One region of the Micromonospora sp. RL09-050-HVF-A genome, then DNA from elsewhere that is predicted to be linked to it. Evidence: riboswitches for the same ligand, from Rfam matches in the RefSeq annotation. Region 1 holds a riboswitch; each other region holds the start of a gene.

Evidence for each region. A riboswitch is a leader RNA that binds a small molecule or an ion and turns the genes downstream of it on or off. The one in region 1 is predicted to bind cyclic di-AMP.
Region 2: linked by a shared signal. The riboswitch ahead of J7462_RS22570 (hypothetical protein) and the one ahead of J7462_RS29895 (C39 family peptidase) in region 1 are both predicted to bind cyclic di-AMP.
Region 3: linked by a shared signal. The riboswitch ahead of J7462_RS12090 (hypothetical protein) and the one ahead of J7462_RS29895 (C39 family peptidase) in region 1 are both predicted to bind cyclic di-AMP.

What each region holds. Positions count from the first base shown of each region.
Region 1 is NZ_JAGKQP010000002.1:6,818,321-6,828,078, reverse strand. Features, by position in the region: partial or broken gene J7462_RS29900 (CDP-glycerol glycerophosphotransferase family protein) at 1-1,489, shown strand, start outside; gene J7462_RS29895 (C39 family peptidase) at 1,722-2,618, opposite strand; cyclic di-AMP (ydaO/yuaA leader) riboswitch at 2,845-2,989, opposite strand; gene J7462_RS29890 (hypothetical protein) at 3,358-4,119, opposite strand; gene J7462_RS29885 (hypothetical protein) at 4,246-4,692, opposite strand; gene J7462_RS29880 (acyltransferase) at 4,791-6,101, opposite strand; gene J7462_RS29875 (polysaccharide pyruvyl transferase family protein) at 6,288-7,613, shown strand; gene J7462_RS29870 (glycosyltransferase) at 7,703-8,821, shown strand; gene pseI (pseudaminic acid synthase) at 8,883-9,758, shown strand, end outside.
Region 2 is NZ_JAGKQP010000002.1:5,083,472-5,093,229, reverse strand. Features, by position in the region: gene J7462_RS22600 (cation-translocating P-type ATPase) at 1-1,099, opposite strand, end outside; gene J7462_RS22595 (hypothetical protein) at 1,114-1,347, opposite strand; gene J7462_RS22590 (heavy-metal-associated domain-containing protein) at 1,364-1,570, opposite strand; gene J7462_RS22585 (metal-sensitive transcriptional regulator) at 1,665-1,964, shown strand; gene J7462_RS32485 (DUF305 domain-containing protein) at 2,073-2,702, opposite strand; gene J7462_RS32480 (hypothetical protein) at 2,765-3,313, opposite strand; gene J7462_RS22575 (YibE/F family protein) at 3,533-4,876, shown strand; cyclic di-AMP (ydaO/yuaA leader) riboswitch at 5,043-5,174, shown strand; gene J7462_RS22570 (hypothetical protein) at 5,178-6,203, shown strand; gene J7462_RS22565 (carbonic anhydrase) at 6,269-7,003, opposite strand; gene J7462_RS22560 (helix-turn-helix domain-containing protein) at 7,215-7,565, shown strand; gene J7462_RS22555 (lipocalin family protein) at 7,813-8,415, opposite strand; gene J7462_RS22550 (hypothetical protein) at 8,656-9,030, shown strand; gene J7462_RS22545 (hypothetical protein) at 9,183-9,758, shown strand, end outside.
Region 3 is NZ_JAGKQP010000002.1:2,823,724-2,833,481, reverse strand. Features, by position in the region: gene J7462_RS32955 (cellulose binding domain-containing protein) at 959-1,237, shown strand; gene J7462_RS12105 (hypothetical protein) at 2,155-2,301, opposite strand; gene J7462_RS12100 (STAS domain-containing protein) at 2,635-2,997, shown strand; gene J7462_RS12095 (SRPBCC family protein) at 3,096-3,563, shown strand; gene J7462_RS12090 (hypothetical protein) at 3,694-4,755, opposite strand; cyclic di-AMP (ydaO/yuaA leader) riboswitch at 4,759-4,890, opposite strand; gene J7462_RS12085 (cation diffusion facilitator family transporter) at 5,123-6,037, opposite strand; gene J7462_RS12080 (AAA family ATPase) at 6,232-8,349, opposite strand; partial or broken gene J7462_RS12075 (alpha/beta fold hydrolase) at 8,683-9,573, opposite strand.

The sequences.
Region 1 (9,758 bases):
CGGCATCCTGGTCGGCTACGCCCGCCGGCTCGACGACGGGTTCGACCCGGTGCTGGCGCTCACCGCGCTGCTGCTGCTGGGCCTGGTGCTGCTGGTGGGACCGCTGCGCGATGCCGGCAACCTGGAGATCCGGGCGGCGAACCTGCCGGTGCGGGCGTGGACCCCGCTGGTCGCCGCCCGGCTCGGCGGCGTACTGCTGGGGCTGCTCGCCGTGGTGGCGGTGGCCGCCGCGTTCGCCCTGCCTGCCGTGCTGGCGCTGGTCGTCGTGCTGGTGGTCGCGGCCGGCTGCGGTGCGGTCGGCCTGGACCTGGCCCGGCGGCGGTTCCGGCCGTCGGGCGGGGGCGGCCCGGTGACCCGGGCGCTGCGCGCGCACCAGCCGGAGTTCCTGCTCTACTTCTCCGCCCCACCCGGCTCGGAATACCAGGTCACCATGTGGCTGCCCTACCTGGAGCGGCTCGGCCGGCCGTTCCTGGTGCTGCTGCGGGAGCCGGAGTTCCTGCCCACGATCGCCGCCGCGACGAGCGCCCCGGTGGTCTACTGCCCCACCCTCAAGGCGATGGACGAGGCGCTGGTGCCCAGCCTGCGGGTGGCGTTCTATGTCAACCACGGGGCGAAGAACAGTCACTGCATCCGGTTCACCCAGCTCACCCACGTGCAGCTGCACCACGGCGACAGCGACAAGGCCCCCAGCGCCAACCCGGTCTCGGCCATCTTCGACAAGATCTTCGTGGCCGGTCCGGCGGCGATCGAGCGGTACGCGCGGGCCGGGGTGGAGATCCCCGCCGAGAAGTTCGTCGTGGTCGGCCGCCCGCAGGTCGAGGCCATCGAGGTACGCCGGGAGGCCCGCCCGCTGACCGCCCCGACCGTGCTCTACACCCCCACCTGGACCGGCCACCACGCCGACGCCAACTACTGCTCGCTGCCGGTGGCCGAGCCGCTGCTGCGCCGGCTGCTCGACCGGGGGGCCACGGTGATCCTGCGCGCCCACCCGTACACCGGGCAGAATCCGGCCTCGGCCCGGCAGTTGGCCCGGCTCACCGAACTGCTCGCCGCCGACCGGACCCGCACCGGCCGGCAGCACCTGTGGGGGGCGGCGGCCAGCCGCGAGCTGAGCCTGACCGAGTGCGTCAACCGCTCCGACGCGCTGGTCTCCGACGTCTCCGGGGTCATCTCCGACTACCTCTACTCCGGCAAGCCGTACGCGGTGACCGACCTGGGCGTCGACGGCGACGAGTTCCTGGACCGGTTCCCGCTGGCCCGCTCCGGTTACGTGCTGCGCCGGGACATGGCCAACCTGGACGAGGTGCTGACCGGGCTGCTGGACACCGACCCGTTGGCGGCGGCCCGCTGGCAGACCCGCCGCCGTTACCTGGGCGACTTCCCCGCCGACGCGTACGCCGAGGGTTTTCTGGCCGCGGCCCGCCGCGAGCTGGAACCGGGCTGGGCCCCGCCGACCCCCCGTGCCCCCGCCGCCCCCTCTCCCCCCACGCCTGACCCGCACCCGCCTCCGCCCACACCCGCTCGCGCCCGCACCCGCCTCCGCCCGCACCCGCCTCCGTCGGCAAGATCGTGCTCGATCCATGTTGTAGTGGCCTTCTCGCAGGAGGCCACTACAACCATGTTCGAGCACGATCTTCGTCCGGCCGGCCGGGTCGACCCGGGGACAGCGAACCGCCCCGGCCACCCGTGGTCGGGCGGCCGGGGCGGGTGGGGTGGCTCGGTCAGGCGGAGTAGCCCCGGGTGGCGATCCAGTTCGCCAGGGTGGTCACGCTGACCCAGTAGGCCGGCAGCGACGGGTCGGCCGAGTCGGCGATCCGCACGGTACGACCGTTGTCCCGGTAGCCCACGGCGGCGATGTAGTGGCCGCCGGGGAAGGAGTGCCAGCCGCCGTCGAGGTCGGTGGCGTCCCCGGCCACGTTCGCGACCACGGCCCGCTTGTCGGCGACCGCCGTGACCACGTCGGCCCGCAGCCGGTCGATCTGCGCGTCGCTCGGCGTGCCGGCGAACATCCTGGTCCGGTACGGGTCACCCTTGACCACGGCGTTGAGCACCCGGGTGGTGTCCTCGGCCGAGTTGGTGCCCATCTCGGTGGTGCCCAACAGGGCGGCGAGGTCGTCCTGGCCGCGCTCGATGCCGGCCGCGCTGAGCGCGTTGCGGACCGCCGCCGGGCCGCAGTAGTAGTAGGTGGTCTGGGCCTGGTAGTCGTAGCGCAGGACCTTCGACGACGGCGGCTTCGGGGCCGCCTTGCGGGTCAGGTCCGGGTCGGCGGTGGCCCTGGCCTTCGCCCGGGTGACGCGCGGCGACGGGGCGTCGCTCGCCGACGGGCTGGCCGAGGGGGTGGCCGACGGGCTGGTCGGGGCGGGGACGGCGACCCGGGCCTGGGCGCGGCTGGCGACGTCGTCGAGGCGGGGGCGGTCTCGGCCACGGCGGTGGCGCGCTGCTGGTCGGTCGGGGCGTCGTCGACCCCGGCGGCCAGGGCGGTGCCACCGGCGGCCAGGACGAGGACCGCCGCCGAGCCGACGACCATCCGGTACGGGCGTCGGGTGCCCAGTAGGCGGAGCTGTCGTTTCATGTGGTGCTTCACAGGGTGTTCCTCCACGGGGCGAGGCGGCGGGCACAACCCATCGGCACGCGGCGGACACGCCACGCGCGGATCGGGTGTTGCGCCGCTCGTTCGGCAGGGACCGCCCGACGGGGGGCCGGGCGGATCGGCGGCTCGCCCGGCAGGGGCCGGGCGGCGGGGCACAGAGCCGGGTCAGCGCGTCGGGCGCGACGGTCCGGCGGTGCCCCGGCACCGAGGTGGAGGAACTACCGAGGGGGTGGGGTCATGCTGCACGAGGAGGGAACTCCTTCCTTTGCCGCCGACCGGGTTAGCTGACGGATTCGGGCGGGAAGATCGCCCTACCCCGGGCCGTGGCCCGGAGATTCACCCCAGGTGGTGCGTGTGGGTCCCCGGTTCGTGACTGGCACGATTGAGCGGGTCGGCACGGCGTCGCCTCTTGCGATCGGAAACCGCACCGGACCGCAGCGACACTACTGGCCGGTTTCCCCCCTCGCCAAGCCCGTTGAGCTGCACAAACATGGGCTGGACGAGTCAGTTTCGGGGCACTCGGGCACTGACCCGCCACGCGTGGGACGGTCGGAGCGCCCGGGCCCGTCCAGGCGAAAACCCGGACGGCGGGGCACCGACCACCGATGATCGTCGCAGTCGATGTGACCGACTGTGACCAGGTGTCCGGTTTCCACCCGCAGTGACGGCACCCACAACCCGCAGATAACAATTCAGTCCCGCCGACCCGCCGACCCGCCGACCGGTCCGGCTTCGCCAACCAGCGGCCGGCCGACCTGACGGCCGGGTCAGCCGACCCGGGCCGGACGCCAGCGGGTGGCGGGGGCCGGGCGGGTGGCGGACGTCGCCGGACGGGGCAGTGGGACCCGGGTCGGCCGCCACCGTTGCGCCGCCGCGTGTGCCTCGGCAGCCAGCGACCGGGCCGCCTCGGCGGCCAGTTCGGCGTTCCGCCACGCCGCCCGTTCCCGCCCGACCGCAGCCCGGTACGCCGTACGCCGGTCCTCGCGGACCGCGCGGGCCAGCATCACCTCGTGCTCGACCGGGTGCCGACGCGGGTCCCAACCGTCGCGGTGCGCGAAGACGTCCCGCAGCCGCTCCACCGACAACTCTCCCCGCCAGTGCGCCGCCACGGCCTCCTGGTGCAGCCACCGCTCCCGACCGGCGTACTCGGCGGGCGTGCGGGGAGTACGCGGGCTGGGCAGCGCCCGGGCACCGGTGAACCGGCGGGCCAGCGTCTCCGCCTCGTCGTACGCCTGCCAGGCCCGTTCCAGGGCGTCGTGGGCCGCCAGCCAGGCCACGCGGTGGTGGCGGGCCCTCCGGGCGGCTCCGGAGGCGGCGACGGCCACCTCCTCCGCGTAGCGACGCAGGTCGGCGACGGGGGGTGGGGCGTCGGATGCCGGCGCGGCGGCAGTGGCTGCGGCGGCCGGTTGGTCCCGCTCGGGCCGGGCCACCAGGATGGTGATCCCGGTCAGCGCCAGGACGAGCAGCGCGGACCAGATCACGGTGGCGGTCGGGACCTCGATCAGGAACTGGGAGAGCACGGTGTTCACGGTCGACACCTCGCAGGCGGGATGCGGAAGAGGAGGCCGTACCGGCGGCGGGAACATCCGGCCGGACGGTGCGGGTGTGGTGCGTGGCGGAGGCGGTCGCGGGTGGGTCGGCCCCCGCGTGGGCGGTCAGCCCGCCGGGGGTGCCCGGGGGGCGGTGGCGACGGGTGTTCGACCGGCCGGCAGCGCCGGGGGCGGGGCGCTCCGTGCGACGCCGGCCGGCACGACGGCGTCGACCCGGTCTGCCGTCGGCACGGCCAGCACCACGGCGGCCCGGTCCGCTGCCGGCACGGCGAGCACCACGGCGACGGCCCGATCTGCGGCGACGCCGGCCGGGTCGGCCTCCTGCCCACCGCTGCGGATGCCGGTCGGGGTGGCCGGGGCTCCGGCCGCGTGCAAGGACAGCGACGCGTCGACCGGCAGGGCGGCTGCCGCCGGCCCCGGGTCGAACGACGCCGGGCCGGGCAGCGACGGGCCGGCGACGGCGAACGCGATCGCGACGGCCAGGCCGGTCAGCAGCCGGGACCACCAGCGGGCGACCCACCACAGCGGACTGGTGAGTGCGGCCGGGAGCATATGTCCACGTTACCGCCGGGGTGACCGACCCGCAGCACCGCCGGGCGTGTCGCCGCGCCCACCACCGTGGACCTGGTCCGGACGGCCGGGCGGGGTGGTCAGTGCGGGTCGCGCGGTCCGACGTACTCGACGGGGAGTCCGGCACGCCGCCCGTCGCCGGCAGCCCGCGGCCCCGGCACGGTGACACCGCCGCTGCCGGCCGCGTCGTCCGGCCGAACCCCACCGGCGGCGGCGACGCCGGCCGGCGCCCCACCACCGACAACGGCGTCGGGAACAGCGGCGTCGGGGACAGCGGCACCGCGGGCGGCGTCGGGGGCGGCCGGCACGGGTGGGGTACGGCGGCGGGGAGCGAGCCGGCGCATCATCGGCGTCTCCACGAAGCGGTGCAGGGCGGCGGCCAACGCCAGGTTCAGCACCAGGAAACCGAGCACGGCCAGTGGCCCCGACCAGCCGGGCAGCCCCACACCCCAGTGCCCGGTGAGCCGCAGCACCGTCATCATCACCAGCACGTGCACCAGGTAGAAGGCGAACGACACCTCACCGAGCCAGATGAGGGTGCGGTGCCGCCACGGTGACCAGCGGCCCTGCACGTCCGCGCGGGCCGCCGCCGGGATGACCAGGATGTACGCCACCGACAGCAGCGCCGCCCACATCTCGGCCGGAATCCAGTGCGCCGCCACCCAGACGACCACGAACAGCAGGCTGGCCAGCGGCAGGCCGGGCCCCCGCCAGTGGCCCCGGCGCAGCAGCTCGGCGGCGGCGACGCCCAGCCAGAACTCGGTGGAGCGGACCAGCGGGAAGACCTGGGTGAACCACCAGTTGCTGCCCTCGGGGAGCAGTTGCTGACCGGGCCAGAGCGCCAGGATGACCAGCGGCACCGCCACCACCACGGCCCAGAGCACGCCGGAGTGGGCCCGCCGGATCGCCGGCAGCACCAGCGGCAGGCAGAGATAGAAGAACAGCTCGCAGGACAGCGACCAGCTCACGTTGTTGATGCTGTAGAAGTAGCCGGGGGTGGGGTCCCACGCCTGGACGAGGAAGAGATTCTCCAGGGCGGCGCGCGGCACCACCGGGTCGGCGAACCACCACATCACCAGCAGCGCCGCCGCCCAGGTCAGCACGTGGTTGGGATAGATCTTGGCGAGCCGCCGACGCCAGAAGTCCCGCCGCCGATCGCCGTCGCGGGTCGACCAGACCAGCACGAAGCCACTGAGGATGAAGAAGAACTGCACCCCGGACAGGCCCAGGGTGAACAGCCAGTCGACCACCGCCCTGGCGTCGGGCTGGGTGACGATCCGCATGGTGCCGACGTGGTAGCCGAAGACCAGCATGGCGGCGATCCACCGCAGCCCGGTCAGCGACGGCAGCCGGTTCAGCGCCGGGGACGCGGGGGTGGGCACGCTGGTCACCCGGGGCACCCTACCGGCACACCCCACCGCGGGTGACGCGCCGGGGTGGTGCGGATGTGCGGAAGGTGTACGAAATCCCTCCACTGCCCTAACATCGCGGGACCCGTCGGTGTCGGCGCGCGCCCATGGGGCGGACCGGCGCGGCCCGTCGCAGGCACGCCCGGCGAACGAGGAACGGAGCAGAGTGTGCACCAGCGGATCCTGATGCGGGCCAAGAAGGACCCGTTCGACGTACGCGGCCCGGAGGAGGCGTACGAGGGGAACTGGATCGGGGAGAACAACGGCAACCTGGTCTTCAGTCACGCCGCGCACAAGTTGCTGCGCACCTCCACCGCGCGGATCACGTCGACCGAGTTCAAGGTCGACCTGCGCGACGCCGACCGGATCAACGAGCAGTACGACGTGTACGTCATCCCGCTGGCCAACGCGTTCCGGCGCAGCTACGCCCACCGCATCGAGCTGATGACGAAGCTGGTCGAGCGGCTGCGGATCCCGGTGGTGGTGTTCGGGGTCGGCGTGCAGACCGACGTCACCGGAGACCGGGAGTACCTGCGTCCGATCGACGACGTGGTCAGCCGGTTCGTCCGGGCGGCGCTGGAGCGGGGGCCGAGCATCGGTGTGCGGGGGGAGATCACCGCGCGGTACCTGAACACGCTGGGCTTCTCCGCCGTCGACGTGATCGGCTGCCCGTCGATGTTCCTGCACGGGGACCGGTTCCGGGTGGAGAAGTCCGCGCCGGCCCTGCCGCCCGACGCCCGGGTGGCGCTGACCGTCTCCCCGTACGTCAAGTCGATGGCGAAGATCATCACCTCGCACCAGGCCCGCTACCCCAACCTGCGCTACCTCCCGCAGGACCTCAAGACGCTGGGCACCCTGCTCTACGGCGACGCCCCCGAGGACCGGGGCAAGACCAGCGCCATCCCGGTGCACACCTCGCACCCGCTGTTCACCGAGGACAAGGTGCGGATGTTCCTCGACCCGTGGACCTGGATGGACTATCTCGCCGGTTTCGACTTCGCGTTCGGCACCCGCATCCACGGCACCATCACCGCGCTGGTCTCCGGCACCCCCGGCTACCTGTTCGCGCACGACTCGCGCACCCTGGAACTGGCCAGGTACTTCGACATCCCGCACCGGCTGATGAAGGACGTGCCGGCCGACGTGGACGCCGCACAGCTCTATGCCGAGGCCGACTACACCGCCCTCAACACCGGGCACCGGGCCCGCTACGAGGTGCTGCGCGCGTTCCTCGCCCGGCACGACCTGGGCAACGCGTTCGACGACGGCGACAGCGCGGCCCGGTTCGACGCGCAGGTCCGCGAGACGGTGTTCCCCCCGGCGGTCCGGCCCGCCGGGGCCACCTCGCCCGAGGAACTGCTGGCCCGCATCCAGTGGCTGCGCGACCGTAACGCGGCGCTCGGCGACGACGTGCGGGAGCTGCGGGAACAGCGGCTGCGGGCCCGGGTCAAGCGGGCGGTCGGCGCACCGGTACGGCGGATGCTGAACCGTTAACCTGCCGCTCGGCCGCTGTTCAGCAGCTCCATCTCCGCCGGATACGTCACGTTCCGTGGCCGTCCATACCCGTGCACCAGGGTGGCGGGGTGGTCAACCAGCCCGCGCCCACCCCGCTGCTCAGCGTCGTCGTCCCCGTCCACGGGGTGGAGGCGTACCTGCACCAGTGCCTCGACTCGGTGCGCACGGACGTGCCGGCCGACGCGGCGGGCGCGGTCGAGATCGTCGCGGTCGACGACGCCTCGCCGGACCGGTGCGGTGAGCTGCTGCGCGCGTACGCGGCCGAGCATCCGGGCGTACGCACGATGCACCTGACCCGCAACGTCGGGTTGGGTCCCGCCCGCAACGCCGGCCTGGACGTGGCCACCGGGGAGTACGTCTGGTTCGTCGACAGCGACGACTGGTTGCCGCCGGGCACCATCGCGGCGGTGCTGGACCGGCTCCGGGCGCACCGCCCCGACGTGCTGATGCTCGACCACCTGCGGGTGAGCGAGGACGGCCGGCGGGAGGTGGACGCGAGCAGTCACCTGCTACGCGGCATCCCCGGGGTGGTCCGGCTGGCCGACCGACCCGGGCTGCTGCGGGTGCAGCACACCGCGTGGAACAAGGTGGTCCGCCGGGAGTTCATGGTCGACCTGGAACTGCGCTTCCACCCCGGCTGGTACGAGGACATCCCGTTCAGCAACCCGCTGCTCATCGGCGCGGAACGGATCTCCGTGCTGGACCGGGTCTGCTACCTCTACCGGCAGGGTCGGCAGGGCGCGATCACCTCCACCCGCAGCGGTCGCCACTTCGACGCCTTCGCCCAGTACGACAGGCTGTTCGACTGGGTCGCCCGCCGGTATCCCGACGAGCGGCTGCGCGGCGAGCTGTTCACTCTGATGATCAACCACATGCTGGTGGTGGTCGGCAACGACGGCCGGCTGCACCCGCACCTGCGCCGCGAGTTCTTCCACCGCATCGCCGCGCACCACCGCCGGCACCTGCCGCCGGGCGGCTACCCCCGGCCGGGCGGCGTGGCGGGGCTCAAGCACCGGCTGGTCGGCCGGGACGCCTACCTCGCGTACGCGGTGCTGCGCCAGGCGCACCGGCTGGCGGGGTGGTTGTGCCGCCCGGCCGCCGTGCCGCAACCGGTGCCGCCGGTCGTCGGGCCGTCCCACGACTCCCCCGCCGACCGGGACGCGCTCGCGGGTCGCGGCAGCCGGTGACCGGCCGGCGTCGGGGTGCCCGCCGGGACACGAGCAACGAGCACAGGAACAGGGGTCTCAGATGACGACGACAGTGAAGATCGGGCCGCACCTGGTGGGGGCCGGCGAGCAGCCGTTCGTGGTGGCGGAGATGTCCGGCAACCACAACGGTGACCTGGGGCGGGCCCTGGCGATCGTGGACGCGGTGGCGGCCAGCGGGGCGCACGCGCTGAAGTTGCAGACGTACCGGCCGGACACCATCACCATCGACGTGGACACCCCGGCGTTCCGCATCTCCGGCGGGCACGAGTTGTGGGGCGGGCAGAACCTCTACCGGCTCTACGAGCGGGCCCACACCCCGTACGAGTGGCACGGGCCGATCTTCGAACGGGCCCGGGAGCGGGGGCTGACCGTGTTCTCGTCCCCGTTCGACCCGTCGGCGGTGGAGCTGCTGGAGGGGCTGGACGTCCCGGCGTACAAGATCGCCTCGTCGGAGCTGGTCGACCTGCCGCTGATCCGGCTGGTCGCGGGCACCGGCAAGCCGCTGGTCATCTCCACCGGGATGGCCACCGTCGCCGAGATCGACGCTGCGGTGGGCACCGCCCGCGACGGCGGGGCCGGTGGCATCGTGCTGTTGGCCTGCACCGCCGCCTACCCGGCCCCACCGGCCGACAGCAACCTGCGCCGGATCCCGGTGCTGGCCGACGCCTTCGGGGTGCCGGTCGGCCTGTCCGACCACACCCCCGGCATCGGGGTGCCGGTGGCCTCGGTGGCGCTGGGCGCGTGCTTCATCGAGAAGCACGTCACCCTCGACCGGGGCGACGGCGGGGTCGACTCCGACTTCTCGCTGCACCCCGACGAGCTGGCCGCCCTGGTGGTCGAGTCGGCGCGGGCACACGCGGCGCTCGGCGGCACCGCCATCGGCCCGACCCCGGCCGAGCGGGAGGGGCTGCGGTTC
Region 2 (9,758 bases), 1.7 Mb from region 1:
TCGGCACGAAGACCCCGGAGATCCGGTCGGCGAGCCGCTGCACGGCGGCCTTGCCGGTCTGTGCCGCCTCCACCAGCCGGGCCATCTGGGCGAGCTGGGTGTCCGCGCCGACCCGGGTGGCGGTGACGACCAGCCGGCCGCCCGCGTTGACGGTGGCACCGGCCACCGTGTCGCCCGGCCCCACCTCGACCGGCACCGACTCGCCGGTGAGCATGCTGGCGTCGACCGCCGAGGTGCCCTCGTCGACCCGCCCGTCGGTGGCGATCTTCTCGCCGGGCCGGACCACGAACCGGTCGCCCACCACGAGCTGGTCGACCGGAACGCGGGTCTCCGTGCCGCCGCGCAGCACGGCGACGTCCCGCGCGCCGAGTTCGAGCAGGGCCCGCAGGGCCGCCCCGGCGGTCCGCTTGGAGCGGGCCTCGAAGTAGCGGCCGGCCAGCAGGAACACGGTCACCCCGGCGGCGGCCTCCAGATAGATGTTGCCGGCCCCGTCGGTGCGGACGATGTCCAGCCGGAACGGGTGGGTCATCCCGGGCATCCCGGCGTCGCCGAGGAAGAGCGCCCAGAGCGACCAGCCGAACGCGGCCAGGGTGCCGAGCGACACGAGGGTGTCCATGGTCGCCGCGCCGTGTCGCAGGTTGGTCCAGGCGGCCCGGTGGAACGGCAGCCCGCCGTACGCGACCACCGGGGCGGCCAGGGTCAGTGACAGCCACTGCCAGTAGGTGAACTGCCAGGCCGGCACCATCGCCAGCACGATCACCGGCACGGTGAGCACGGTCGACACCCGCAGCCGGGTCCGCAGGGCGCCCAGCTCGTCGACCGGCCCTGCGGCCGGTTCCGTGCCGGCGGGGGTGGGCGGCGGGGGGACGACGGCGGTGTAGCCGGTCTTCTCGACGGTGGTGATCAGGTCGTCGGGGGTGACCCCGTCGGCGTACCGGACGGTGGCCTTCTCGGTGGCGTAGTTGACGCTCGCCTCGACGCCGTCGAGCCGGTTGAGCTTCTTCTCGATCCGGGCGGCGCAGGACGCGCAGGTCATTCCGCCGATGGCCAGTTCGATCAGGTGGGGTGCGGTGGGCAGGTTCGACGTGTTCGGGGTCATCGCGGCACCTCCGGTCAACCGTGGGTGTGACCGGCCCCGCCGGTGCCGGTGACGGGCACGCTCGGCGTCGGGTCGGTGGTGGGCTCCGGGCCAACGGGGCTGGGGACGGGTCGCGGGGTGTTCGTGGGGTCGTGGCGGGTCTCGGCGGGCGGGGTGACGGGGCCGGTCAGCTGGCCGACCCCGTACGCCGCGCCGAACACCACCGCGAGGGCGAGGGCGAATCCGCCCAGCCTGGTCGGTGTGTTCACCGGTCCCCCCGGACCGTCACGCCTCGACGAGGTCGTAGCCGGCCTCGTCGACGGCGGCCCGCACGGACGCGGTGTCCAGCGGGCGGTCGCTGGTGACGGCGACCCGGCCGGAGGCCAGGTCGACCTGGACGTCGGTGACACCGTCGAGGGCACCCACCTCGGCGCTGACCGCGCTGACGCAGTGCCCGCAGGTCATGCCCTTCACCTGGTAGTTCGTGATCATGCGGCTCTTCCCTCCACTCGTCCAACATACCCCCCAGGGGTACGTCACCCTGCGACCGTAGCATACCCCCCGGGGGTACGCTATCCTGGTCGCCATGACCACACCGAGCACCCCGGTCCGGGGCTACACCGCCAGCAAGGACCAACTGCTCGCGCGGCTGCGCCGCGTGGAGGGGCAGGTCCGGGGCATCGAGAAGATGGTCGACGACGACCGGTACTGCATCGACGTGCTCACCCAGATCTCCGCCGTGCAGGCCGCCCTGGACAAGGTCGCCCTCGGGCTGCTCGACGGCCACGCCCGGCACTGCATGCACGAGGGGGCCGCCGAGGGCCGCGCCGACGAGATGGCCGCCGAGATGATGGCCGCCGTCGGCCGCCTGATGAAACGCGGCTGACCGGCCCGCCCGTCCGGCGACCTGCGGTCGGCGGGGCATCGGACGGGCGGACTGCCCGGCGTCGCGGGGCCGGTGGGATCCGGCCCCGCGACGCCTCACGGGTGGCGGTCAGCGCCGGGCGAGGATCTTGCGCATGGTGTCGATCTCGCCCTGCTGGGTGGTGACGATCTGCTGCGCCATGGCCCTGGCCCCGGCGTGCCGGCCGTCCGCCAACTCCTGCCGGGCCATGGTGATCGCACCCTCGTGGTGGGCGATCATCAGGGTGAGGAACCGGCGGTCGAAGTCCCGACCGGTCGCCCCCTCCAACCGGGCCAGGTCGGCGTCGGACATCATCCCCGGCATGCCGTGGTCCATCCCCGGCAGGTGACCGTCGGCCGGGCCGCCGGACGGGACGGGCCGGCCCCAGGCGGTCAGCCACCCGGTCATGGTGGCGATCTCCGGGGCCTGGGCGGCGCGGATCCGTTCGGCCAGCCGGGTGACCTCCGGATCGGCGGCCCGGCTCCCGGCCAGCTCCGACATGCGTACCGCCTGCTGGTGGTGCGGAATCATCATCTGGGCGAACATCACGTCCGCCGGGGCGACCCCGGCGGACACGGAGGCGGCCGGGGCGGTGCCCGCGGCCGGACGGCCGTGGCCGCCGTCGGAGGAATGGCCCCCACCGCAGGCGGTCAGGGCGGACGCGGTGGTGAGAGCGACGCCGGCCAGGGCGGCGCGACGGGCAAGGGTACGAGTGGACACGGGCAGACCTTTCGGTACGACGGAGACGGACGGCGGACACGGCGGAGCCGCGCCCGGGTGTCCTATCTGCGCAGTACCGACACCGTGGCGAGCCGGAGCCCGAGCGGGCGCGGTGGCGGGGCGCGCGGCTCCCGGGGCCGCGACGGCGGACGGGCCACCCCGGCCGGCCTGGTACGCACCGCGCAGAGCAGCACCAGCAGCGTCACGGTGAGCGCCCCGAGCACCGCCAGGCAGACGCTCCACCCGGTGGCCGGTGAGCCGGTCGGCTCGTAGGGCAGCACCACCACACATCCGGCCCCGCACCCGAGGGGACGGGCCGTCACCATCGCGAGCCGTACCGGACCGGTCAGGTCCCCCCGGTCCATGACCGGCGACACGACGGACGTCCGGTGGGGGCGCTCGACCGGGGTGTCGTGCCCGACGGAGGCCCGGTCCGCCGAGGTGGAGTGGCCGACCGTGGAGTGGCCGACCGGCCGACCGTCGGCGGGATGACCGGCGGCCGGGTGCGCGTCGTGGCCGAGGGTGTGCATCGCGGACAGCCCCAGCAGGGTGCCGACGAGCAGCAGCAGCCGCAGCCACCGCCCGGCCGTCGTCGTTCCCGCCCGCCGCACGGTTCCACGCTAGCCGTCCCGGACGACCGGCGGGCCCGGACGGGTCGGCCACCCGACACGGGCGTACCCGCCGCAGCGGTGGCGGGGCCTGCCACCAGCACGTGAACCGCGCGGCCCGACCTGGTGCTGGCTACCATCGTCCGACGACCCGCCGCCCGTGGATGAACCGGCTGGCCGGCTGACACGTATCCCGTCCCGGATCGTTGGGAGTACTCGCACATGGGCGCCGACCACACCCGTCCCGCTCCGTCCACCCCACCCCGGGTGCGGCGGATCCTCGTCATGACGGTGGTGCCGCTCATCGTCGTCACGGTGATCGCCACGCTGCTGCTCTGGCCGGGGGAGACCCCGAAGATCGACCAGGGCGAGCAGGTGCCCCGCTACCACGGCACGGTGACCCGGGTGGTGACCGAGCCGTGCCCGCCCGCCCCGCAGACCCCCGACGGCCCGTCGGGGGCGGCCGACGGGCCGTGCGGGACGGTGACGGTCACCGTCGGGCAGGGCCCGGACAGTGGTGAGCAGGTCGAGACGCCGGTCCCGTCGGGGCCGGGGGCACCGACGGTGGCGGTCGGCGACGAGGTGGTGCTGGTCGCGTTGGCCGACCCCACCGACCCGTCGGTGAGCAGCTACCACATCGCCGAGCACCAGCGGGGCATGCCGCTGCTCTGGCTGGTCGCCCTGTTCGCGGCGGCGATCGTCGCGTTCGGCCGGCTGCGCGGGCTGGCCGCCCTGGCCGGCCTCGGGGCGAGCTTCGCCATCCTGTTGACCTTCGTGGTGCCGGGCATCTCCGCCGGGGGCGCACCGCTGCCGATCGCGGTCACCGGCGCCGCGCTGATCATGTTCGTGGTGCTGTACCTGACCCACGGGGTCACCGCGCAGACCTCGGTGGCGGTGCTCGGCACGCTGGGCAGCCTGGTGCTGACCGGCGTCCTGGGCACGCTGGCCACCGCCGCCACCCATCTGACCGGGTACGGCAGCGAGGAGGCCACCACGCTGTCGATGTACCAGCGCGACGTGGACCTGCACGGACTGCTGCTGGCCGGGATCATCATCGGTTCGCTGGGCGTCCTGGACGACGTCACGGTCACCCAGTCGGCCACCGTCACCGAGCTGGCGCACGCCAATCCGGGGCTGTCCCGGTTGCAGCTCTACCGGGCGGCGACCCGGGTCGGGCGGGCGCACATCGCGTCCACGGTCAACACGATCGTGCTGGCGTACGCGGGGGCCTCGTTGCCGTTGCTGCTCCTGCTCACCGCCGACAGCCGGCCGGTGAGCCAGATCCTGACCAGCGAGTTCCTGGCCCAGGAGATCGTCCGCAGCGCGGTGGCGACCCTGGGGCTGGTGGCGGCGGTGCCGCTGACCACCGGATTGGCCGCGCTCGTCGTCACCGCCGGGCGCGGTCCCGCCGACGCCGACGCGACCGGACCGACGCCCACCCCACGCCCCGCCCCCGACCGTGCCGAGGCGCTGGCGGCGCTGAGCGGCCCCCGGCACGGCGAACCGTCCACCCCGGCCCCCGCACGGTGGCCAGACCCGGAAAGGAGCACGGACACCGCATGGTGACACTGCGCTGTGTGACCGGAGGTGAGGTCGCGGCTGTCGGTCGCGTCACTGATTACCCCTCGCTATCGGGAAAATACGCATTTTGCCGGGTTGTGACCGTAGATCCCCGGTACGACTCTCGGGTAACCTCGCTGCCGGTCACCGCCGAAGGCGCCCACCGGAGCCAGCGGTGCCACCGCCCAATCGCCGTACGGCGAGCCGGGGAACCGAGCACCTGGGGTGAATCCGCGCCAGCGGTAGGGGCCACTTCCGTCCCGAACCCGTCAGCTAACCCGGTCGGCGGTCGACGGAAGGGACAACTGTGACGGCACCCCTACGCCACTGGTGGACTCCGGTGGTGGCCGTGCTCGCCGCCCTGGCGCTGGTCGCCGGGCCCGCCGCCTCCCCCGCGGCGGCAGCACCCAACGCGCCCACCCCCTCGGGGCACGAGGAGGACGAGGAGCCGAAGCTGCTCACCGACGTCATCGAGGCGACGAACCGGGAGTATTCGGCAGCGAAGAACCGGCTGGAGAAGTCCAAGAAGCGCCAACTCGAGTACGCCATCGAGGTGGAGAAGGCGGAGCAGGAGCTGGCGGCGTTGGCTCCGCAGGTCAACGAGATCGCGGCCCAGTCGTACCGGACGGGTCGGGTCGGCGCGGTCGCGGCGCTGCTGGAGAGCAACGCCCCGGACACCTTCGTCCGGCGGGCCGCCGCCCTGGACGAGCTGAACATGGTCAACGCCGGCAAGCTGGCCGAGGTCAACAAGGTCAAGAAGCGTGCCGAGCAGGCCAAGCTCGCCGTCGACACCGAGGTCCGTGAGCAGCAGAAGCAGACCAACCTGATGGCCAAGAAGAAGACCGAGGCCGACAAGGCGCTCGCCCTGGTCGGCGGTCGGGGCTTCACCGGTGGCCTGGTCGACGCCACCTCGCCGGTCGCCCGGATCGCCCCGGGCCAGACGGCCGACGGCGACTGGCGCGGCGAGTCGTGCAGCGAGAACGACCCCACCACGTCCGGCTGCATCACCCCGCGCACGCTGCACATGTACAAGGAGGTCAAGCGGGCCGGCTTCAACCGGTTCGTCGGCTGCTACCGCCCCGGCGGGCCGTGGGAGCACCCCAAGGGCAAGGCGTGCGACTGGTCGTTGCAGAAGAGCGGCTTCAGCCCGTGGCACAACAACGACACCCGGATGTACGGCAACAACCTCGCCGCGTTCCTGATCCGCAACTCGGACCGGTTGGGCATCTACTACGTGATCTGGAACCGGCAGATCTGGTTCCCGGCCAACGGCTGGAGTTCGTACTCCGGGCCCTCCAACCACACCGACCACGTCCACGTGTCATTGCTGTAGCCGGCCCTCACCAGCACGAAGGCCGCCCGGCTGAGCCGGGCGGCCTTCGTCGTGCGTGGTACGCCTCAGCCGGGGACGGCCGCGGGCTCGCCGGTCGGCACGGCGTCGACACCCGTCGGCACGGCCGGCCCGGGTACGACGGCAGCGGCCGCCGCGGTGGTGGGCGCAGCCGCCCGGGTGGCGGGAGCGGCGGCCTCGTGGGCCGGCGCGACCTGGCGGACCTCACCGGCGGCGAGGCGGTAGGACATGCCGACCACCGCGCACCGCCCGGCGGCCACCTCGGCGGCGATCACCGGGGAGTTGCCGAGCAGCACCTCGACGGTCTGCGCGATGTGGATGTCGACGATCCCGTCGATGTCGTGCACTCCCTGCTGGTCGGCGCGACGCAGGCTCGGCCCGACGGCGGCGACCACCGAGTAGAGGTGCCCCGGGGGCTGGGTGCCGGTACGGGCCGCCTCCCGGGCCGCCTGCACCGCCCCGCAGGAGTCGTGCCCGAGGACCACCACCAGCGGGGTGCCGAGGATCGTCACCGCGTACTCGACGCTGCCGAGCACCTCCGGCCCGGCGGTGTGCCCGGCGGTCCGGACCACGAAGAGGTCACCCAGACCCCGGTCAAAGATGATCTCGGCGGCCAGCCGGGAGTCGGAGCAGCCGACGATGACGGCGAAGGGATGCTGGCCGTCGGCGACGGCGGCCCGGTGGCTGGCACCCTGGTTGGGGTGGTGGGGCTCCCCGGCGACGAAACGCCGGTTGCCCGCCTGTAGTTCGGCCAGCGCCTGGGTCGGAGTGATCGGGGCCATTGCCTCACCTCGGTCCGGAATCGCACCTGGTCACGCCGGCCGGCGGCGACGACGGCCGTGTTCCCACGGTCACACGCAGCGAAAGGTACGTCAAGATTTCGTGATCCACGTTTCAGGCTTTGGTCGCCACGATGTCGACCAGGGGTCGAGGCCCACGGTCGACCCGGCGGCCGACGGCGGGCCTCCCAGGTACGGGCCATACGATGACGTCATGGCGACGACGACGGGCGGCACCGGGAGCACCCGGAACTGGACGTTCCTCACCAACCACGGTCACGTGCTGCTCGCCATCGCCCGCAACCCCACCGCCCGGCTGCGGGACGTCGCCGAGGAGGTCGGGGTGACCGAGCGGGCCGCCCAGGCCATCGTGGCGGACCTGGAGACCGGTGGCTACCTGCGGCGTACCCGGGTCGGCCGACGCAACGAGTACACGATCGACCCGAGCGGTCACTTCCGGCACCCCGCCGAGGCCGACCGCCAGGTCGGTGCCCTGCTCGCCCTCTTCACCCCCACCACGCCGACTCAGGCGTCGGGGCCCACGGCCCACCCGACCGACGCCTGAGGCATCAGCCCACCTGCCCGCCCGAACCCGGCGGCGACAGCCCGGGCGACCACGCCCCAGGCGGCAGCCCAGGTGACCGGTGCCGAGTCGACGGCCCACCCCCGGTGCGTGCGTGGGCGGGCCGTCGGGCGTCCGGTGCTTCATCCGGGCCACGGCGCGGTGGCGGCACCCAGACCGCGCCCCCAGGCCGGGACGGCTCAGCAGAACCGGCCCGGGGACGGCTCGACAGAACCGGCCCGGGGACGGCTCAGCAGAAGCTGCCGGCCCGCGCGCCGCCGTCCTGCCGGGTGGTACGGAGGTCGCAGAGGTCGTAGCCGTTGGCGGTGAGCGCCGCCTTCGCCGCCGTCGTCTGCGCCCCGGTCAGCGCCGGCTCCCGGGACAGGACGAAGCCGGTGCTGCGGTCCGGGTCACCGACGACCGCCCAGCGGTAGTCGGGGTCGAGCCCGATCACCACGTAGTTCGGCCCACCCAGGTAGAGCCACCGGCTGCCGAGCTTGAGGAACGACACGGTCAACGCCGAGTCGGCCGGCGGGTTCTCGCTGCGGGCCCGACCGGTGACCGCACTGGTGGTGCCGACGATGGTCTGGCAGGTGTTGCGGACCCCGACGGTGCCGTCGGGCTGGACGTCGTACCGGGCCTTGACGTTCTTGAAGCACTGGATCTCGAAGATCGCCGGGATGGCCGCGACCTGGTACCAGTCGCCCGCGTACCGCTCGACGTCGACGTCGGCGACCGGGGTGAGTGGCCCGGTGTCGACGGCGGTCGGCGCGGCCTGCGCGGGTACGGCGGTGGCCAGCACCGTCGCGGTGGCGACGGCGACGGCCGCGGCGACCTGACGACGTACTCCCATGGTGTCTCCTCCGGTCTGTTCGGTCCCGGCGCGGCAGGATGTCGCGCCGCCGGCCAATTGCCCGGACCGACCGGACGGAAACTGTCGGCATTCTCATCGCCGTCGATGCATCCGGGAGCAGGTCAGCGCGCGTATCCCTGCTGGGAACGGTCCGTCCACAGGGCACACCGTGGCCCGGGTCACTGGCCCGATCGGGTCGCCGACGCTGCGCGCACGGCCGGGTGGGGATAGGTTGGACGGGTGATCCGCCCAGCTTCCACCCGGCCCGTCTGGGTGTCGAGGCTGCGCGACCTGACCCGGTTGGCGGTCACCGCCCTGGTGCTCACCGTCGGCCTCGGCGGGCTGTTCGCCGCCACCGGCGGCCCGGCCGCCGCTGCCGCCCAGCCGCTCGTGGTGACCTCGCGGGTGGCCGAGCTACCCGCCGTCACCTGCGCCGGTGACGACGCGTCCACCGAGACCCGTCCCGGTGCCGGGCGACCCGCCCACGGGCCCAGCCGGCCGCTGCCGGCCGGATCCGCCGACGAGCCCACGGTCCGGCCCGCCGCCCGGGTGGACGTGGCGACGCCGGACCCGGCCCGGGACGCCACCGGCCGGCGCGGCCCGCCCCGGCACTGAGCGGCGCGGCCCTCCTGGTCCCCGTCCCCGACCGCGCCCCGGTCCGAGGTGGGCCGGCCGGATCCGGTCCGTTGAGGACACGCCGCCCGTAGCTCCCGCCCCGACCGGGCCCCCGTCCGTCCACATCGTTGTTCCACCGTGAGGTGCTGGTGATGCAGACCGTCTTCTCCGCCGTCCTGCCCGACGTCCCCGCCGCCGCCGGAATCTGGCTGATCCTGCTCGCCGTCGCGGCCGTCGCCGTCGCGGCCCTGGTCGTCCGTCCCGACCGGTTCCGGCTGGCGGTGGCCCGCCGGTTCCGCGACGCCGCCCTGCCCGACGATCGGGAGCGCACCGAACAGGACCGGGAGCACACCCGGTACGCCGAGGAGGTCGCCGTGGCGGCCGACCGGGCGGGCACCACCGCGAGCCGGCTGCGGGCCGAGTGGCTGGCCACCCAGGACGAGGTCGAGTCGGCCTGGACGGCCCTGGAGTCGGCCGAGGCGCACCTGCGTCGGCTCGCCGCCGCCGCGGCCATGCCGCTGCCGCACACCGGGCAGACCCCGGCCGAGTACGCCGACCGGGAGCGCTGGCTGCACCGGGCCGCCGAGGAGGCACACCGCCGGGGCGAGCTGTCGGACGCGCAACTCGACGACGCCCTCGCCCACCGAGCCGGCTGGGACCCGCGCCGGCACCCCGTGGAGCAGGAACTGGTGCTGCGCCGCGCCACCCGGGACCACCTGGCCGCCCGG
Region 3 (9,758 bases), 4.0 Mb from region 1:
ACCACCACCACCAGCCTCGACTACGCCGAGGCGAACCCGGCGACGATGGTGCGGGCCGGCAACTTCACCGACGCCGACCGCCCCAACGACAGCCACATCGCGTTCTCCACCGACGGCGGGGCGAACTGGTTCCAGGGCAGCGAGCCGGGCGGGGTCAACAACGGCGGCACGGTCGCCGCCGCCGCCGACGGCAGCCAGTTCGTCTGGGCCCCGGGTGACGCCGGGCAGCAGGTCATCCGCTCGGTGGGCTTCGGCAACTCGTGGACCGCCGCCACCGGTATCCCGGCCAACGCGGTCGTCGAGTCCGACCGGGTCAACAAGAACAAGTTCTACGGTTTCAGCGCCGGCAAGTTCTATGTCAGCACCAACGGTGGGGCCAGCTTCACCGCCTCCGCCGCCACCGGCCTGCCGGCCACCGGGAACGTGAAGTTCAAGGCGGTGCCCGGCAAGGAGGGCGACGTCTGGCTGGCCGGTGAGGGCGGGCTGTGGCGCTCCACCGACTCCGGGGCCAGCTTCACCAAGTTGGCCGGGGTGTCGGCGGCGGTGAACGTCGGCTTCGGCAAGGCCGCCCCCGGGCAGACGTACCCGGCGGTGTTCACCTTCGGCACCGTCGACGGCAAGGCCGGCGTCTACCGCTCCGACAACACCGGCGGGGCCTGGGTGCGGATCAACGACGACCAGCACCAGTACGGCAACGCGGGCGAGGCGCTCACCGGGGACCCGAGGGTCTACGGCCGGGTCTACCTGGGCACCAACGGCCGGGGCATCCTGGTCGCCGACCGGCTCGGCAGCAATCCGACCACGCCTCCGCCCACCACGCCTCCGCCGACCACGCCCCCGCCCACCACGCCGCCCCCACCACGCCTCCGCCGACCACCCCGCCGCCGACCACGCCGCCCCCACCACGCCTCCGCCCACCACCCCGCCGCCCACCGGTGGGTGCGCGGCGACGTACCAGGTGACCGGGTCGTGGCCGGGTGGCTTCCAGGGCGAGGTGACGGTGCGGAACGCGGGCACCGCGCCGATCGCCGGCTGGACGCTCAGCTGGACGTTCGCCAACGGTCAGACGATCAACTCGCTCTGGGGCGGCACCCTGACCCAGACCGGGGCGCGCGTCTCGGTGCGCGACGCCGGGTGGAACGGCGCGCTCGGTGCCGGGGCCACCACCAGCGTCGGCTTCACCGCCAACGTCACCGGCAGCAACACCGTCCCGGCGGTCACCTGCACCAGCCGCTGACGACTATCAACTATCCGACACCTGCCGGCTCCCCCGATCCCGTCGGGGGAGCCGGCGCGTGTCCGGCCTGGGACCCGCCCGGCCGGTGGCTGATCGACTCAGTGGCGGCGATGGTGCGGCGTCGACCCCGGGTCTCTACCGCAACATCGCCCCAACGGAGTGGATCGAAGACGGCACAGGCCCCGGTCGGCGCCGAAGGGCGCGACCGGGGCCTGTGCGTGCCGTGGGACGGTCAGTCGTCCAGACCGACCGGGGAGTTGGGCCGGTCCACGTCGACGAACTCGATGTCGTCGGCGGCCCGGTCATCTCTGCTGCCGGCAGCCCGCGCGGCGGTGCCGGCAGCCCAGCCGATCGCCGCGCCGACCAGCGCCGCGCTGATCAGCAGGGTCCAGGGCAGGGCCGGGCGGCGGCCGGCGAGCGCGTCGAAGGCGAGCGTGGCCCGTCGGCGTGCCTCGTCGGCGGTCGAGCCGACCAGGTCACCGGCGTCGGCCAGTCCCGAGTCCCGGACCGACCTGGCGGCGTCCCGCACGCTGTCACCGGCGGAGTCGACCGCCGAGAGCAGGTGGTGCCAGGCCTGGTCGGCGATCCGCTCGGGCTTGCTGCGGCGCTCCAGAAGGTTGCTGCCGAACATCGTGATTACCTCCTCGAATGCCGAAGTCTGCGGCCACTTCGGACTTCGACGTCTCTGCGGCTCGTGACGGTACTCGCCCGCCCGGTCGTCCGCCCGTCCTCCCAGCAGTGCCCCACCCGACCGGGTCGCAAACCCGACGCGGACGGAGCGTGATCCCGGCCGGTGGAAATCATTCCCTCCTGGTCGACCCGGCCCGACCGTGACCTCGGACCGGTGGACGGGACTCGGCCTGTCCCGGCCGTGACGTCGGCCCGGTGACCGCGGTCACCGGGCCGACGTCACGGGGCTAGCGGACCAGGACCACCGACGTCGCGCGGGCGAAATCGTCGCCGTCGTCGTCATCGTCGTCGTCCCCGCCACCGCCGAAGCCGCAGGCGAGCACGAGAGCGAGCAGTGCGCCGACGCCGGCCAGGCCGAGCAGTCTCTTGAGCATCGATCCGTCTCCTCGATCGTGGTGACCCATCTCTCGCCCAGGCTAGGCACCGGGCACAACCAGCGCCGGGAGGCCGGACGGGGCTCGCCCGACCCTCCGCATCCGGCTCGGAGTGGACCCGGACCGCTACTCTGGGACGGTTGGAACGGCCCAGCTGAGCCGTTCGTCGGAGAGAACAGGACCAGCAACGGTGCGGGAAAGGACGGCCCGGTCCGTCCGGATCCGCGAATTGCTCATCCCGAGGGGTGGCGACCGAGGCCGTCGGAGGAATACTCTCGGTCGCGGCCCGCGTACTGATGAGGCGCCCGGGGACGGGCGAGTGGAGGTGCTCGCGTGAGCCTGTCGATCGTGAAGTCGGTCCTGCCGGCCGGTGTCATCGAGATCGCCCCTCGTGGCGAGATCGACGTCGACACCGCCTACGAGGTACGTGAGGCGATCGCCGAGGTGCTGGCCAAGGGCCGGCCCGCCCGGATCGAGCTCAACATGCGACTGGTCACCTTCATCGACTCCGTCGGGATCAGCGCGATGGTCGCCGGGTTCCAGACCGCCGAGGTCAGTGGGGTCAAGTTGATCGTCACCGAACCGAGCCGGTTCGTGCACCGGCAGCTCTGGGTCACCGGTCTGCTCGGTCTCTTCGGCGCTCCGGAGCCATACTTCGCCGGTGCCGCCACCCCCGAGGTGCTGCCGGGCGCCTGACCGCACCACCGGCCCCGCCTGAGCCCGCTGGCCTGGGACGTTGCCAGTCCGTCCCGGGTGCGGCACGATCGTGCGACCGACGACGGTCAGGAGGCCCGGTGGTCCGGCGGGAGAGCTTCAGCTACACGGTGCAGGCGCGCTGCGCACAGGCGGACGCGGTGGCCTTGCTGAGCGACCTGTCCCGGCAGGAGGAACTGCATCCCCTGATCGTCCGGGTGCGGCGGTTGCCCGCCCGGCCGGGCGCCCTGGCCAGCTATGCGATCACCGATCGGCTGGAGTTGGGGCCGCTGCGGTTTCCCGTCACCTATCAGGCGGATGTCCTGCAGGTCGGCGACGACGAGATCGTGACGGTGGCCCGACAGCAGCCGGGCACCACGGTCCGCAACCACACCCGGCTGCGGACGGAGGGTGACCTGCTGCGGATCGACGTGGAGATCACCCTCGCCGCGCCGGCACCGTTGTTCGGGTACGCCTTCCGGCAGGCCCGCGCCGCTCACCTCGGGCTGGCCAGCCGGCTCGGCGCGGTGCTGGACGGCCGGGCCGGCGACCCGTCTGCCGCCGGCTGACCTGGGGCCGACCTGCGACACCGGGCCCGACCCTGCGGTCGGGCGGTGTTCCGGTGGCCCGTCGGGCGGTCTTCCGGTTGGCTGTCGGCGGTGTTCCGGTGGCCCGTCGTGGACGGGCCACCGGGCCAGCTCAGTACATCGACAGGTGCACGTGGTTGGTGTGGTCGCTGGACGGGTCGCCGTTGCCCCCGCTGTACGCCTTCCAGCCGCTGCTCGGCAGCCAGATCCGCTTGAACCAGATCACGTAGAGCACGCCGAGCCGGTCGGCGTTACGGATGAAGTAGGCGGCGAGGTTGTTGCCGTACGTCCGGTCGCCGCCGCTGGCCACCCCGCCGAAGCCGTTCTTCTGCGCGGCGAAGTCGCACGCGCGGCCCTTGGGGTGTTCACCGGAACCACTGGGACGGTGGCAGGAGACGTACCGGGTGAAACCGGCCGCCTTGGCCTGCTGGAGGGCGTTGAGGGTACGCGGGGTGATGCAGCCGTTGGCCGGGGTCGGGTCGTTGACGCTGCACGACTCGGACGGCCAGGAACCGTCGGAGTTACGGGGCGCCCCCTTGGCGTTGCTGCTGGACGTGCCCTCCGAACTGCCGGAGTCGTTGGAGGAGGTGGGGGCCGGCTTGTCGGCGGCGGCCACGGCCAGCGCGCGTTCGGCCTGATCCTTCCGCTTGCCCATGGTGGCGACCTGCTTGCGCTGCTCGGTGATCTCCCGACTGACGGCGGCCCGGGTCCGGGCGGCCTGGTCCCGGGTCTCGATCATCTTGCGCAGTTCCTGGTCCTCCCGGGCCGCGACCGTCTCCAACGCCGACGCGCGGTCCATGAAGCCACCGGGGCTGTTGCTGTTGAGCAGGGCGGACATCGGCCCGAGGCGGCCGGTGCGGTAGGCCGCTCCGGCGATCTCGCCGACCTTGCCGGTCTGCGTGACCAGCTGGGCCTCGATGGCCTTGAGCTGGCCGTCCAACTCCTGCTGACGTCGGGTGGAGCGCTCGAGGGCGGTCTTCGCGTCGAGCCACCCCTTGCTGGCCGCGTCGAGCTGGTCGCGCAGGGCCGGGGTGCCGCCCTCCTCGTCGTCGCCGGGGGCGGCGAGGCGGGTGGTGGGCGCGGCGACGGCCGGGCTGAACGGCGCGGACGACACGCCCAGGGCGAGCGCCGTGACGACTGCGGCCAGTAGTCGCGTGGTGGTGCGTACGTGCATGTGATGTCCTTCCGTCAGCCGCCGACCGGGTTAGCTGACGGGTTCGGGACGGAAGATCCCTACCGCTGACGCGGATGCACCCCAGGAACGTGGTTCCCCGGTTCGCCCTGGTGGGCGATTAGGCGGCGGCCACTGCCGGCGCCGGTGGGCGCCGCCTGGCGGTGGCCGGAGCCGAGCCTACCGGTACGCGTGGGACAGCTGCCTACCTCGTGACTGAGGGTACGAGAGTGAATACTGCCAAAAGGTGTGAACGGCGCAAATTGCCGTTGATCTACAGCGCGATTCCCGGAGAGTGGGCCCGACCACCGGGCACGAGACGGCGGCCGGGTGGCAGGGCGGCGGCCCGGCCGCAGGGCGGCAGTCGGGGTCACCAGTGGGTCGGGCCGCATGCTCCGGGGGTCGCTCGGGGCTCGATCTGAAGAGTGGCGTGCTCGATGTGGAAGTCCTCCCGCAGGGCACCACGGGCGGCGGCGAGCACGGTGCCGGCCTCGGCGTCGCCGGCCAGGGTGAGGTGGGCCGAGGCGACGTCCATGCCGGAGGTGAGCGTCCAGACGTGCAGGTCGTGCACCTCGGCGACGCCGGGCACGGCGGTCAACCGGTCGTGTACGGCGGTCACCGGGAGATGCTCCGGGGCGGCCTGCACCAGGATGCGCACCGCCGCCCGCCCGAGCCGCCAGGTGCGGGGCAGGATGAACACGCCGATCGCCACGGCGACCACCGGGTCGGCCCACCACCAGCCGGTGCCGGCGATCAGCAGCGCCGCCGCGATCACGCCGAGGGAGCCGAGCAGGTCGCCGACCACCTCCAGGTACGCCCCGCGCAGGTTGATGCTCTCCTTGGCCCCCTCGCGCAGCAGGCCGAACGCGACGAGGTTGGCGAGCAGGCCGAGCACCGCCACCACCAGCATCGGGCCGGCCAGCACCTCGGGTGGCTCGCCGAAGCGGCGGACCGCCTCGATCAGCACGTAGATCGCCACCCCGCTGAGCAGGACGGCGTTGGCCAGCGCGGCGAGCACCTCCAGCCGGTAGAGGCCGAAGGTGCGCTGCGGGTCCTGCGTGGCCCGCCGGGTGGCGGTGATCGCCGCCAGGGCCATCCCGATGCCGAGGACGTCGGTGAACATGTGGCCGGCGTCGGAGAGCAGGGCCAGTGAGCCGGTGCCGAACGCGGCCACCGCCTCGACCACCATGAACACGGCGAGCAGTCCGAAAGCCGCCCAGAGCCGACCGCGGTGCCGGTGTGCGGCGTTACTGACCGTCGCACTGTGGTCATGACCTGCGCCCACGTCCACACCTTCCGTCGCCGCTGCGGACCCGATCCAATCTATGCTCACATCGCTATGTATGCAAGTGACAGCCGGGCCTTCGGCCAGGAGCGACAGCAGGGGCCGTCGACCCAGCACGACAGCGGGGTCGCCGACGACCCAGAAGCGTTCGGTGTGGCCCTCGACCAGGGGCCGGGCCGATCGGGGCCGGTGGCTCAGCCGGTGGGGTCGATGGTGGTGAGGCGCTGGGTGGCCCGGGACAACGCGACGTAGAGCGTCCGTACCCCCGAGCCCGGATCGGCCCGGATCTCCCCGGGGCAGACCAGCACCACCCCGTCGTACTCCATGCCCTTGGCCTGGAGACTCGTCACCACCTGAAGCCGCGCCCCGCCCCGGTCGCCCAACCAGCCGGCGACCTCGTCGCGGCGCGGCACCGGCGTGATCACGCCGACCGTCCCGGCCACCTCGGCCAGCACCGCGTCCACCGCGTCCACCGTCGCCGGGGCCAGCTCCGCCGCCGGCACGTGCAGCGCCACCGGCTCCACCCCGGTGGACCGCACCGCACTCGGCAACTCCAGGTCGGGATAGAGCCGGCGGATCTCCGCCGCCGCCACCGCGAAGATCTCCGCCGAGTTGCGGTAGTTGGTGGAGAGCGTGAACCGGTGCCGCCGCCGCCGGCCCAGCGCCTGGTCCCGGGCCCGGTCCAACTCCTGCTGGTCGCCCGTCCAGGCGGTCTGCGCCGGATCACCCACCACCGTCCAGGAGGCGAGCCGACCACGCCGGCCGACCATCCGCCACTGCATCGGCGAGACGTCCTGCGACTCGTCCACCACCACGTGCGCGTAGTCCCGGTAGTCCTCGGGCCGTTCCCGGGCCGCCGCCCGGGCCGCGCGCTGCCGCTCACCGAACGTGCTCAGCTCCCGCACACCGCCGGCCAGCTGGAACGGGTCCCGGTTCGCCTTCTTCGGCCGCACCGGCCGGCCCAGCAGGGCGTCCAACTCGTCCAGGAGGGCGATGTCGGCCACCGTCAGCCCCTCGACGTCCAACGACCGGTACGCCGCGACGAGCAATCCGATCTCCGCCCGGGAGAGGATGCCGGCCGCGTACCGGTGCAGCCGGTCCGGGCGGGCCAGCCAGCCCAGCACGTGCCGCGGATGCAGCCGGGGCCACCACGCCTTGAGGAACTCCCGGAACTCCGGCCGCTCGATGATCTCGTCCTCGAAGGCACGCTGCTCGGGCAGCCCGCTGACGGCCGACCGACGGGCCTGCGCGTAGAGCGCGGCGAGCACCCCGTCGAAGCCGACCCGGCGCACCTCGTTACGGCGGGCCCCCCGGTGCAACGCCCGGTCCCGGATGCCGTCCAGCTCACGCCGCTCCAACCGCAGCAGCGTCCCCCGGTAGAGCAGCCGCAGCTCCTGCGGGCCGTCCGGCACCGCGTCCCGGGCCGCCCGCTCCAACACCCGACGCATCCGCAGCGAACCCTTCACCGCCGCCACCTCGGGCCCGTCCGTACGGGTCGCCGACATGCCGGGGAACAGCGACCCCAGCGAGTGCAGGGTGGCGGTCTCCTCACCCAACGACGGCAGCACTGAGGCGATGTACTCCACGAAGACCGCCGACGGGCCCACCACCAGGATGCCGCCGCCACCGTACCGGCTGCGGTCGGCATAGAGCAGGTACGCCGCCCGGTGCAGGGCCACCGCCGTCTTCCCGGTGCCCGGCCCACCGGAGACGATGGTGACCCCCGAACCGGGGGAGCGGATCGCCTCGTCCTGCTCCCGCTGGATGGTCGCGATGATGTCCCGCATCCCCCGACCGGTCGCCCGGGACAGGGTCGCCAGCAGCGCCCCGTCACCCACCACCGGCATGTCCGGCGGGGCGGCCTCCGGGTCGAGCAGGTCGTCCTCGATCCGGGTGACCTTCTCGTCCGACGAGCTGATCGTGCGCCGCCGCACCACGCCCAGCGGCTCCGCCGGAGTGGCCCGGTAGAAGGCGGCGGCGGCCGGGGCCCGCCAGTCGACCACCAGCGTCTCGGCGTCGTCACCGCGCACCCCGAGCCGTCCGACGTGCAGCACCTGCCGGTCGCGCAGGTCCAGCCGGCCGAAGACCAGCCCCTCGTGCTCAGCGTCCAACAGGTGCCGCCGCTGGGCGGCGTGGAACACCATGGCGTCCCGCTCCACCAGCGCACCGAAGGTGCCGACCCCGGCCATCCGGTAGCCGTCCCGCTCGGCGCGGGCCGCCGCGCGACGCAGCTCGGCGAGCCGGGCATACACCCGGTCGAGATGCCGTTGTTCGGCGGCGATCTCCTGTTCCAGGGTGGTCTGGTCGGTCAACGTACCGGCTCCTGTGCGACGGCGACGCCGGGCACGGGTGCATGCCAGGCGGAATGAGGGTACGGGCACCCACCCACCCCGCGTCGGGGCGATACCCGTCCGGCGACCTCCACCACCTCCACGGGGCCCCCGGCCGGTGGTCCTTCCCCGTCCCGGACCGACCGGGGAAGTGGGTGGACGTGGCCGGGGGCGGGGAACCGCGTGCCGCCCGGCGGTTCAGCCGGTCGGCCCGGTCCTCGCCGGGACGACGGCGGGCCGGCGAGGACCGGGCGGCGGCGGCGCAGCGGCCGTGACCTGGTCCGCAGGGTCGCGCCCGGCTCGCCGGCCGGCGGTCAACACCCGGTGCAGCACCCCGGCGAGGGCGGCGTTCACCTCGTCCGGGCGTTCCATCATCAGCATGTGCCCGGCACCCGGGCAGACGGTCAGCTCGGTGGCCGGCAGCGCCGCCGCGATCGACTCCGCGCACGGCGGCGGGGTCAACCGGTCCCGGTCACCGACCAGTGCCGCCGCCGGCAGGTGCGCCAACGCGGCCAGGGTGGCCAGCCGGTGCTGGGCACCGATCGAGGCGCGGAAACCACCGATCGAGCGCAGCGACGCGCGGGCCACCGCCGAGGTGACCAGGCGGATGTCGGAGCCGGAGCACCGGTCACCGAAGAGCATCCACCGGATGCTCGGCGCGAGGGCGCGCAGCAGCGGACGAGGTGGCCGCCACGAGCCGCACCGGGCCAGCACCCCCGCCCCGGTGGTCTCGGCGAGTCGGATCAGCCGGGCGATCCGCGGCGACAGACCGTACACCGTGTGGGTGTGCCCCTCGGCGGTGGTGGAGACGAAGACCAGCCCGGCCGTACGGGCGGCGAAGTGGGCCGGATGCCGGTGGGCGTACTCCATCACCGTCATCCCGCCCATCGAGTGCCCGACCAGCACCACCGGCCCGGCCGGGGCCACTTCGTCCAGCACCGCTGCCAGGTCGTCGCCGAGCTGGGCCAGGGTCGCCGTGCGCAGCGCCATGCAGCTGGACCGGCCGTGCCCCCGGGCGTCGTAGGCGACCACCCGCACCCGGTCGCCGAACCGGCTGCGCAGGTCGGCGAGCTGCTTGTGCCAGGCCCGACCATCCAGCGTCCAGCCGTGCAGCAGGACCACGGTGACCTCGGCATCGGCCGGGCCACTCACCTCGACATGCAGTCGTACCTCGTCGGGTAGCCGCAACTCCCGCTGATCCGGCATCGCCACCTCCCCAGGCCACCGGGACACATTCACCGGTGTGACCCGGCGGTAACACCGGCTACCCGACATCAGACCACGCCAACCGTGGTGGAGAGAAGATTCCCGACCGCCCCGCGCGGGGCCGCCCCGACGGCCAGTCTGGAGACATGCACCGTTCGCCCGCCGGAGCTGCCCGGCCTCCCCGA